Regions from separate parts of the Pseudomonas sp. SDO5215_S409 genome, predicted to be linked through region 2. Evidence: predicted binding sites of a transcription regulator. Region 2 holds the regulator's gene; each other region holds the start of a gene.
The links. The regulator sigma-54, encoded in region 2, starts transcription at its own class of promoters, with help from an activator protein. The targets are predictions, from matches to a motif close to ANTGGCATNNANNTTGCTNT.

Region 1 (3,276 bases), on a different contig from region 2:
GGGAGCCATCACTGCCTTTCTGTACAAAAAAGCCGCCGCCTTGAATGGCCATGTCCAGCGGACCGCCACTGCTATTGACGTCACCTTGGGTGAACTGCTGGGACACTGCCGCCAGGTTTACACCGTTACCGACTGCATTCTGGCCGGTACCCAGGCGGGTTGCCGCGTAGATATCCGCGAACTCCGCACGGGAGGACTTGAACCCGGTAGTCGCCACGTTGGCGATGTTGTTACCGGTCACGTCCAGTTGTTTGTTGGCCGCATAGAGGCCGCTCAGGCCGATATTAAAAGACATGTTTCTCTCCTCTGCCGTGTATTAGCCGGCTCTATGTACCGATGATCTGAATTTGCGACAGCTTGACGCTGCCCATGCCACCCGCGAGGTTGAGCATCATCTCGCCGCCGTTCTGGCCCAGGGTCACGCTGGTGACCGTCGCCGGGAGCGAGGTGGCCAGGGCAACCGAGTCGCCTTTGTCATTCTTGGTGGTGGCGGCAAAGGTGTAGGTGCCAGCCGGCGCCGTCTCGCCCTTGTCGTTTTTGCCGTCCCAGATAAAGCTGGCACTGCCCGCACTCTGCGCGCCCATATCGATGGTGCGAACGACGTTGCCGTCCTTGTCGGTGATCTTCACGGAAACGTTACCCACCGCCGCCGTCACGGCCACCGAGCCGGTCATGCTTTTGCTGGTGTCGACCGTGGCCTTGTTGGTTTGGGTAATCACCGAGCGCCCGACCAGCGACGACGCCTGCAGGGCCTGCGAGGAGCTGTAGTTGGCAGAAATCGCATTCACCGAGTCGTTCAGCGTGTTGATGCCTTCCAGGCTACTGAACTGCGCCAACTGGGCCACGAACGCGCCGTTGTCCTGAGGCGACAACGGGTTCTGGTTTTTCAGCTGGGTCACGAGCAGTTGCAGGAATGCGTCCTTGCCCAGCGACTGGTTGCCGGTGGCGGCCTTGGCCGCATCCCCGACATTGTTGTTGCTGTTCTGGACCTTCTGGTTGAAGAGGTCCTGGACTGTCGAGTTGTTGTCAACAATAGCCATTACGTAGCGCCCCTTATCACTGACCCAGGGTCAGGACCTTCTGCATCATGGTTTTGGCGGTGTTCATCATTTCGGCGTTGGTCTGGAACGAACGGCTGGCGGAAATCATGTCGGCCATTTCCTCGACCACGTTGACGTTGGGGTAGTACACGTACCCTTTTTCGTCCGCGGCAGGATGGTTGGGCTCGTAGCGGGCTTCCAGGTTGCTCTGGTCTTCGACCACCCCGAGCACCTGTACGCCAGAGCCTGCGGCATCCTGGTTCTGGAACAGCGAATCGCTGCCATTGCCCTGGCCGTCCTGGAACATGGTGGCAAACACCGGGTGCCGGGCGCGGTAGGTCTGGTCGATGCTCGAAGACACCGTCTCGGCGTTGGCGATGTTACTGGCGACGGTGTTCAGGCGCGTGGTCTGCGCGCTCATGCCGCTGCCGGCAATATTGAAAACACTGGCGAGGGACATGGCTTACTCTCCACGCAGGGCTGACATCAGCCCTTTGAATTTGCTGTTGAGCAGGGTAAAGCTGGCCTGGAAGTTCACCGAGTTCTCGGCATAGGCCGATTGCTCCAGCTGCGCGTCCACGGTGTTCTGGTCGATCGACGGTTGCATCGGCGTGCGATACAGCAACTGCTCGTCACCCTGGCCAAACCCTTGCGCTTCGATATGACGGCTGTTGGTCATGTTCAAGGCAAAGGTGCCGTTCTTGGTCTTGTCTTGCTGCGCGGCGAGCACGGCGGAGAAGTCCAGGTCCCGAGCCTTGTAGTTCGGGGTGTCGGCGTTGGCAATGTTGTTGGCCAGAACTTCGGCACGCTGGGCGCGAAAACCCAGGGCCTGTTCGTGGATACCGAGCGCTTTGTCGAAGCTGATGCTCATGGCGGAAACCTTTGACCTGCTTGTCGTTAACTGGGTTATAGCAAGGGCTATGCCAAGTTAACGAAGGCCCGTATTTCAAGGGTTTTCCGAGAGAGTGCCCGCGGCAATGCCAGAAAAGCGGCAAGGGGTTTCCGCGAAACGCCAGTAAAGCGGCAAAGGGGATTTGCCGCTGCCCGGCAGATTGCCGGCTACTTGGCCTGGTAGATAATGCCGGGGCTGCACTGCACCATCTGATAATGGTCGGGCAGGCCGTTCAGGGCTTCGGATGCCCCCAGGAACAGATAACCGCCGCGCTTGAGGGTGCCGTGAATGCGTAGCAAGATGTCTTTCTTCACCTCGGCCGAAAAGTAGATCAGCACGTTGCGGCAAAACACCATGTCGAACTTGCCGAGGCTGGCATAACTGTCCAGCAGGTTGAACGAGCGAAACTCCACCCGGCTCTTGATCGGCGCCTTGACCGCCCAGCGCCCGGCGCCCTTGGGGTCGAAGTAACGCTGCAGGCGCTCCTGGGACAAACCGCGCCCCAAGGCCAGGCTGTCGTACTCGCCGGTCTTGCAGTTGTTGAGCATGGTGCCGGACAAGTCCGTGCCGATGATCTGCGCCCCGGCCTTGAGTTGGCCCAGGTTGCTGCGCTCGAATTCATCGATGGCCATCGAGATCGAATACGGCTCCTGCCCCGACGAACACGCCGCCGACCAGATGCGCAACCGCTGGCCGGGGCTGGCCTTGATCGCCTCTGGCAGGACTTTGTTCTTGAGCACTTCGAACGGGTAGGTGTCACGAAACCACAGGGTTTCGTTGGTGGTCATGGCATCGACCACCCTTTCCTTGAGCCCGCTGCGCGGCTGGCCCTGGATCCGCTGGACCAGCTCGCCCAGCGACTTGATCCCTTGCTGTTCCATCAGTTTGTTGAGACGGCTGGATACCAGGTACTGCTTGTTTTCACCGAGCAAGATGCCACAGGCTTTTTCCAGGAAGACCCGGAACTGTTCAAAATCCAAATTACCCGTAGACAAAAGTACCGCCTCTATAAATCGTGTGACCGCCAGGGGGAAGGCCCCTAGCCATGATCTGCTGCCTTGATCCGGTCGACTACCCGGGATGCCAGGTCATCAGGACGGAACTTGGCCAGAAAGTCATCGGCACCGACCTTCTTGACCATCGCCTGGTTGAAGACGCCCGACAACGAAGTATGCAGGATGATATGCAGCTTTTGCATGCGCGGATCATTGCGGATCTCGGCCGTCAGCGTGTAGCCGTCCATTTCCGGCATCTCGATGTCAGAGATCATCATCAAGAATTCTTCTTCGGGCTTCTTGCCCTCATCCACCAGCTTGCGCAGGTAATCCAGCGCCTGTCGGCCGT
Region 2 (3,276 bases):
GTGAGCGCCTGGGCTCTGCCGAACGATAGCCAGCAACCGATCCACATCCAGGCCGACGACGCGCAGCTGGATGACAAGCAAGGCATCGCCACCTACAAGGGCGACGTGATCATCACCCAGGGCTCGATGAAAGTGACGGGTAACACCGTGACACTGACTCGCACCCCTGCGGGCGATATCGACGTGGTTACGTCGGTAGGCAACCTTGCGTATTTTGAACAACTGCAAAAACCTGGCGACACGGTGCCGGTCAAAGGCTACGGCCTGACCATCCAGTACCATGCCCAGCAAAACCGCATCGTGCTGATCGACAAAGCCAAGGTCGTCAATGACGGCAACACCACCGAAGGCGAGAAAATCGTCTACGACACCGTGAAGCAGGTTGCCCAGGCGGGTCGCGCCAACGGCAACAAAGTGACCGCGCCACGTCCACGTATCGACATGGTTATCCAGCCGAAGAAGAAGGCCGAGTAATGGCAACCCTAAAAGCCCAGCATCTGGCCAAGGCCTATAAAAGCCGTCAGGTCGTGCGCGACGTCAGCCTGTCGATCGACAGCGGCCAGATCGTCGGCTTGCTCGGCCCCAACGGTGCCGGCAAGACCACGTGTTTCTACATGATTGTCGGCCTGGTTCAGGCAGACCAGGGCCGTGTGCTGATCGACGACCTGGACGTCAGCCACCAGCCAATGCACGGTCGTGCGCGCGCAGGTATCGGCTATCTGCCTCAAGAAGCGTCGATCTTCCGCAAGTTGTCGGTATCGGACAACATCATGGCGATCCTGGAAACCCGCAAGGAACTCGACCACGCCGGGCGCAAGCAAGAGCTGGAAAACCTGCTGCAGGAATTCCACATCAACCACATTCGCGACAACCTCGGCATGAGCCTTTCCGGCGGCGAACGTCGTCGCGTGGAAATCGCCCGCGCCCTGGCCACGGCGCCGAAATTCATCCTGCTGGATGAACCTTTCGCCGGTGTGGACCCGATCTCCGTAGGCGATATCAAGCAGATCATCCATCACCTCAAGGCGAAGGGCATCGGCGTACTGATCACCGACCACAACGTACGCGAGACGCTGGATATCTGCGAAACCGCGTACATCGTCAACGATGGACAGCTGATTGCCGAAGGCGACTCCGCCACCATCCTGGCCAACCAGTTGGTCAAGGAAGTGTACCTGGGGCACGAGTTCCGCCTGTAACACCATGGTATGAGGCCCTGCACACTGGAGCGCGCGCGATAAAAACCTCAGTGTTTTTATTGTTACCGCGCTCTAGGCAAGGCCCCCGATATCAGGCATATAATTTGCTTATGTTTGGCGCTCACGCGCCCTGTCGTGGATGGCGCACTGCGCCGGCGAATAAGGTGTTAAGCCCCTGCCATGAAACCATCGCTAGTCCTGAGAATGGGCCAGCAGCTGACGATGACCCCGCAGCTGCAACAGGCCATCCGCCTGCTCCAATTGTCGACCCTGGACCTGCAACAGGAAATCCAGGAGGCCCTGGAGTCCAATCCGATGCTCGAACGTCAGGAAGAAGGCGACGACTTCGATAACGCCGACCCCCTGGCCGACAACATCGAGCAAAAGCCCAACACCGACGTACAGGAACCCTCCTACCAGGAAACCGCCCCGACGGTGGACAACCTCGAGGACGGCGAATGGGGCGAGCGCATTCCCAACGAGCTCCCTGTGGACACCGCCTGGGAAGACGTCTACCAGACCAGCGCCAGTAGTCTGCCAAGCAACGATGACGACGAATGGGACTTCACCACCCGCACGTCTGCCGGCGAGAGCCTGCAAAGCCACCTGCTCTGGCAGCTGAATTTGGCCCCCATGTCGGACACCGACCGCCTGATCGCCGTCACCTTGATCGATTGCATCAACAATCAGGGTTACCTGGACGAAACCCTCGAGGAAATTCTCGAAGCCTTCGACCCGGAACTGGACATCGAACTGGACGAAATCGAAGCCGTCCTGCACCGCATCCAACAATTTGAACCGGCCGGCATCGGCGCCCGTAACCTGGGTGAGTGCCTGCTGCTGCAACTGCGTCAACTGCCCGCCAAGACGCCTTGGCTGAGCGAGGCGCAACGCCTGGTGACCGACTACATCGACCTGCTGGGCAGCCGCGACTATAGCCAGTTGATGCGCCGCATGAAGCTCAAGGAAGATGACCTGCGTCACGTCATCGAGCTGGTACAAAGCCTCAACCCGCGTCCCGGCTCGCAAATCGAGTCCACCGAAGCCGAGTACGTAGTGCCAGACGTGATCGTGCGCAAGGACAACGAACGCTGGCTGGTGGAACTGAACCAGGAATCGGTGCCACGCCTGCGGGTCAACCCGCAATACGCAGGCTTCGTGCGCCGCGCCGACACCAGCGCCGACAACACCTTCATGCGCAACCAGTTGCAGGAAGCCCGCTGGTTCATCAAGAGCCTGCAAAGCCGCAACGAAACCCTGATGAAAGTGGCCACCCAGATCGTCGAGCACCAGCGCGGCTTCCTGGAATATGGCGACGAAGCCATGAAACCGCTGGTCTTGCACGACATCGCCGAAGCGGTGGGCATGCACGAATCGACGATTTCCCGGGTAACCACGCAAAAATTCATGCATACCCCACGGGGTATTTATGAGCTGAAATACTTTTTCTCCAGCCATGTCAGTACCTCCGAAGGCGGCGAATGCTCGTCCACGGCGATCCGCGCAATCATCAAGAAACTGGTTGCAGCGGAAAATCAGAAAAAGCCGTTGAGTGACAGCAAGATCGCTGGTTTACTGGAGGCACAAGGCATTCAGGTAGCCCGTCGCACGGTCGCCAAGTATCGCGAATCCCTCGGGATCGCGCCTTCCAGCGAGCGCAAGCGTTTGATGTGACGGGTTCGCCATAGCGTTCCGGCAGCAGGCACCCCGGCCTGCTGCTTTATGCACTGGCAACGAAGGAGAAGCTGTATGCAAGTCAACATCAGTGGACACCATGTAGAAGTCACTCCACCGCTGCGCGACTACGTCGAGCAGAAGCTCAAGAGGCTCGAGGGGCATTTCGACAAGATCACCAACGTGCAGGTCATCATGAAGGTCGACAAGCTTCAGCAGAAAATTGAAGCGACCCTGCAGATCCCCGGGGGTGAAGTCGTCGCCAACGCCGAGCACGAAGACATGTATGCCTCAATCGACTTGCTCACCGACAAGCTTGATCGCCAACTCAAAAAGCATAAGGAAAAGAACCTGAGCCTGCTGCAAGGCACGGGTCGTTAACTCTCCCCCCATGATCCGACTT
Region 3 (3,276 bases), on a different contig from region 2:
ACCGGATCAGCAGCTGTAGTACAGCTCGTATTCCAGTGGGTGTACGAAGGTGCGGACTTTGATTTCTTCTTCGCTCTTGAGCTCGATGTAAGCGTCGATGAAGTCGTCGCTGAACACGCCGCCTTTGGTCAGGAACGCACGGCCCTTGTCCAGCTCTTCCAGGGCTTCTTTCAGGCTGCCGCACACTTGTGGGATCTCTTTGGCCTCTTCAGGCGGCAGGTCGTACAAGTTTTTGTCGGCGGCGTCGCCTGGGTGGATCTTGTTCTGGATACCGTCCAGGCCAGCCATGACCAGGGCAGCGAAAGCCAGGTACGGGTTGGCAGCCGGGTCCGGGAAGCGGGCTTCGATACGACGAGCGCGAGGGCTGGACACGTAAGGAATACGGATCGAGGCGGAACGGTTGCGCGCCGAGTAGGCCAGCATTACCGGTGCTTCGAAACCTGGGACCAGACGCTTGTAGGAGTTGGTCGACGGGTTGGTGAAGCCGTTCAGGGCCTTACCGTGCTTGATGATACCGCCGATGAAGTACAGGGCAGTGTCGGACAGGCCGGCATAACCTTCGCCTGCGAAGGTGTTCTTGCCATCTTTGGCGATGGACAGGTGAACGTGCATACCCGAACCGTTGTCGCCGTACAGAGGCTTAGGCATGAAGGTCGCGGTACGGCCGTAGGCATCGGCCACGTTGTGTACGCAGTACTTCAGGGTCTGAACTTCGTCAGCCTTGGCAACCAGGGTGTTGAACTTCACACCGATTTCGTTCTGGCCAGCGGTGGCCACTTCGTGGTGGTGAACTTCGATGACCAGGCCCATGTCTTCCATGGCGTTGCACATGGCAGTACGGATTTCGTGGTCGTGGTCGAACGGCGGAACAGGGAAGTAGCCGCCTTTGACGCCTGGACGGTGGCCTTTGTTGCCGCCTTCCACGTCCTGGTCGGACATCCACGAACCTTGTTCGGAGAAGATTTTGAACATGGAGCCGGAGATGTCGGACTTGAACTTGACCGAATCAAAGATGAAGAATTCTGGCTCCGGGCCTACGAATACGGTGTCACCGATACCGGTGGACTTCAGGTATTCCTCGGCACGCTTGGCGATCGCACGAGGGTCGCGGTCGTAGCCTTGCATGGTCGAAGGCTCGATCACGTCGCAGACGATGATCAGGGTGGCGTCTTCGGTGAACGGGTCCAGTACGGCGGTGCTGTCGTCCGGCATCAGGATCATGTCGGAGGCTTCGATGCCTTTCCAGCCGGAGATGGAGGAACCGTCGAACATTTTGCCTTCTTCAAAGAAAGCGTCGTCCAGCGCATCACGCGCCGGCATGGTCACGTGGTGTTGAGTACCTTTGGTGTCCGTGAAGCGCAGATCAATCCATTTAACGTCATGATCTTTGATGAGTTGAACCGACTTCGACATGGTGTCCTCCGGGTGGCTTCGGGCTGGGGTAGTGGAGTTAGCCCTAACAATGTGGGTGATGCCGGCGCGAATACTCGACGATGGCAACCTGCCTCACAAGGGAGCAAATTGCATGCCAGTGCGCCAACATGGCCTTTTTGCCTCAAAATAGCCCCTATAACGGTGCAATCCGCTGAAACGGAATAATTTACGCACCGCAATGCAGCGTTTATTTATGGTCGTGACCCGTTTTGGTGCGCGCAAGGTCGTTTGCATATTAACTGGTTAAACCTTGAGCGATTTCCGCTATAATCCGCGCCCCCCTTTTTCGGCCGGGCCTTCGCGCGCTGTTTTCATGAAATTAATCGTTAAAGTCTTCCCCGAGATCACCATCAAAAGCCGACCGGTACGGACGCGGTTCATCCGTCAGTTGGCCAAGAACATCCGTACGGTGCTGCGTGACCTGGACCCGGACGTGGTGGTGAACGGCGTGTGGGACAATCTCGAGCTGGAAACCCGCGTAACCGACCCCAAAGCCTTGAAAGACATGACCGAGCGCCTGAGCTGCATGCCGGGCATCGGGCATTTCCTGCAGGTGGACGAGTACCCGCTGGGCGACTTTGACGACATCACCGCCAAGTGCCAACAGCACTATGGCGATGCGCTCACCGGCAAGATTTTTTCGGTGCGTTGCAAGCGCGCCGGCAAGCACCCGTTCAGCTCCATGGACGTCGAAAAATACGTCGGCAGCAAGCTGCGCCGTGAGTGCAGCGCGGCCGGAATTTCGCTCAAAGCACCCGAAATCGAAGTGCGCATCGAAATTCGCGACCAACGGTTGTTTGTGATCCACAGCCAGCACAACAGCATCGGCGGTTACCCGCTGGGCACGCTGGAACAGTCGCTGGTGTTGATGTCGGGCGGGTTCGATTCCACCGTCGCGGCCTACCAGATGATCCGTCGCGGCCTCATGAGCCACTTCTGCTTCTTTAACCTGGGCGGGCGTGCACACGAATTGGGCGTGATGGAAGTGGCGCACTTCATCTGGAAGAAATACGGCAGTTCCCAGCGCGTGCTGTTTGTCAGCGTGCCGTTCGAGGAAGTGCTCGGCGAAATTCTCGGTAAAGTCGACGACAGTCATATGGGTGTCGTATTGAAGCGTATGATGTTGCGCGCCGCGTCGAAAATCGCCGACCGCCTGCACATCGACGCCCTGGTGACGGGCGAGGCGTTGTCCCAGGTGTCGAGCCAGACGCTGCCAAACCTGTCGGTGATCGACTGCGTGACCGAGAAACTGGTGCTGCGCCCGCTGATCGCCAGCCACAAGCAGGACATCATCGACCTGGCCGACCAGATCGGCACCGGCAATTTTGCCCGGCACATGCCCGAGTACTGCGGGGTCATCTCGGTGAACCCCAAGACCCACGCCAAGCGTCACCGCGTGGAGCATGAAGAGAAAGAATTCGACATGGCGGTTCTGGAGCGTGCGCTCGAGAACGCCAAACTGGTGCCGATCGACCGTGTGATCGATGAATTGGGCCAGGACGTACAGATCGAAGAAGTCAGCGAAGCACTGGCCGGTCAGATCGTCATCGACATCCGTCACCCGGATGCCGCTGAGGACGACCCGCTCCACATCGCTGGCGTCGACGTGCAAACGCTGCCGTTTTATGCACTGAACGCGCGTTTCAAGGAACTGGATTACAGCCGTCAGTACCTGCTGTATTGCGACAAAGGCGTGATGAGTCGCCTGCATGCCCACCATTTGCTCAGTGAGGGGCATGCCAATGTGCGCGTTTATCGACCGAGCTAAGAGCCCGGGGCTGTTTGCCTGTGGCCTGCGTCACCGGCCCCCCGACTCTGCCGTCAAGCTGTAACGGCAAGGCC

Region 1: flgB (flagellar basal body rod protein FlgB) is a predicted target of sigma-54. The motif match lies at 1,949-1,968, and genes of this name have one in related genera.
Region 3: glnA (glutamate--ammonia ligase) is a predicted target of sigma-54. The motif match lies at 1,514-1,533, and genes of this name have one in related genera.

The regions. Positions count from the first base shown of each region.
Region 1 covers NZ_JBSVWN010000041.1:1,137-4,412, forward strand. The annotation lists gene flgE (flagellar hook protein FlgE) at 1-295, opposite strand, end outside; gene flgD (flagellar hook assembly protein FlgD) at 327-1,040, opposite strand; gene flgC (flagellar basal body rod protein FlgC) at 1,057-1,500, opposite strand; gene flgB (flagellar basal body rod protein FlgB) at 1,504-1,911, opposite strand; gene cheR (protein-glutamate O-methyltransferase CheR) at 2,100-2,927, opposite strand; gene ACW9H9_RS19790 (chemotaxis protein CheV) at 2,972-3,276, opposite strand, start outside.
Region 2 covers NZ_JBSVWN010000017.1:75,688-78,963, reverse strand. The annotation lists gene lptA (lipopolysaccharide transport periplasmic protein LptA) at 1-474, shown strand, start outside; gene lptB (LPS export ABC transporter ATP-binding protein) at 474-1,199, shown strand; gene ACW9H9_RS11680 (RNA polymerase factor sigma-54) at 1,380-2,873, shown strand; gene hpf (ribosome hibernation-promoting factor, HPF/YfiA family) at 2,949-3,254, shown strand; gene ptsN (PTS IIA-like nitrogen regulatory protein PtsN) at 3,265-3,276, shown strand, end outside.
Region 3 covers NZ_JBSVWN010000022.1:78,457-81,732, forward strand. The annotation lists gene glnA (glutamate--ammonia ligase) at 7-1,413, opposite strand; gene thiI (tRNA uracil 4-sulfurtransferase ThiI) at 1,748-3,202, shown strand.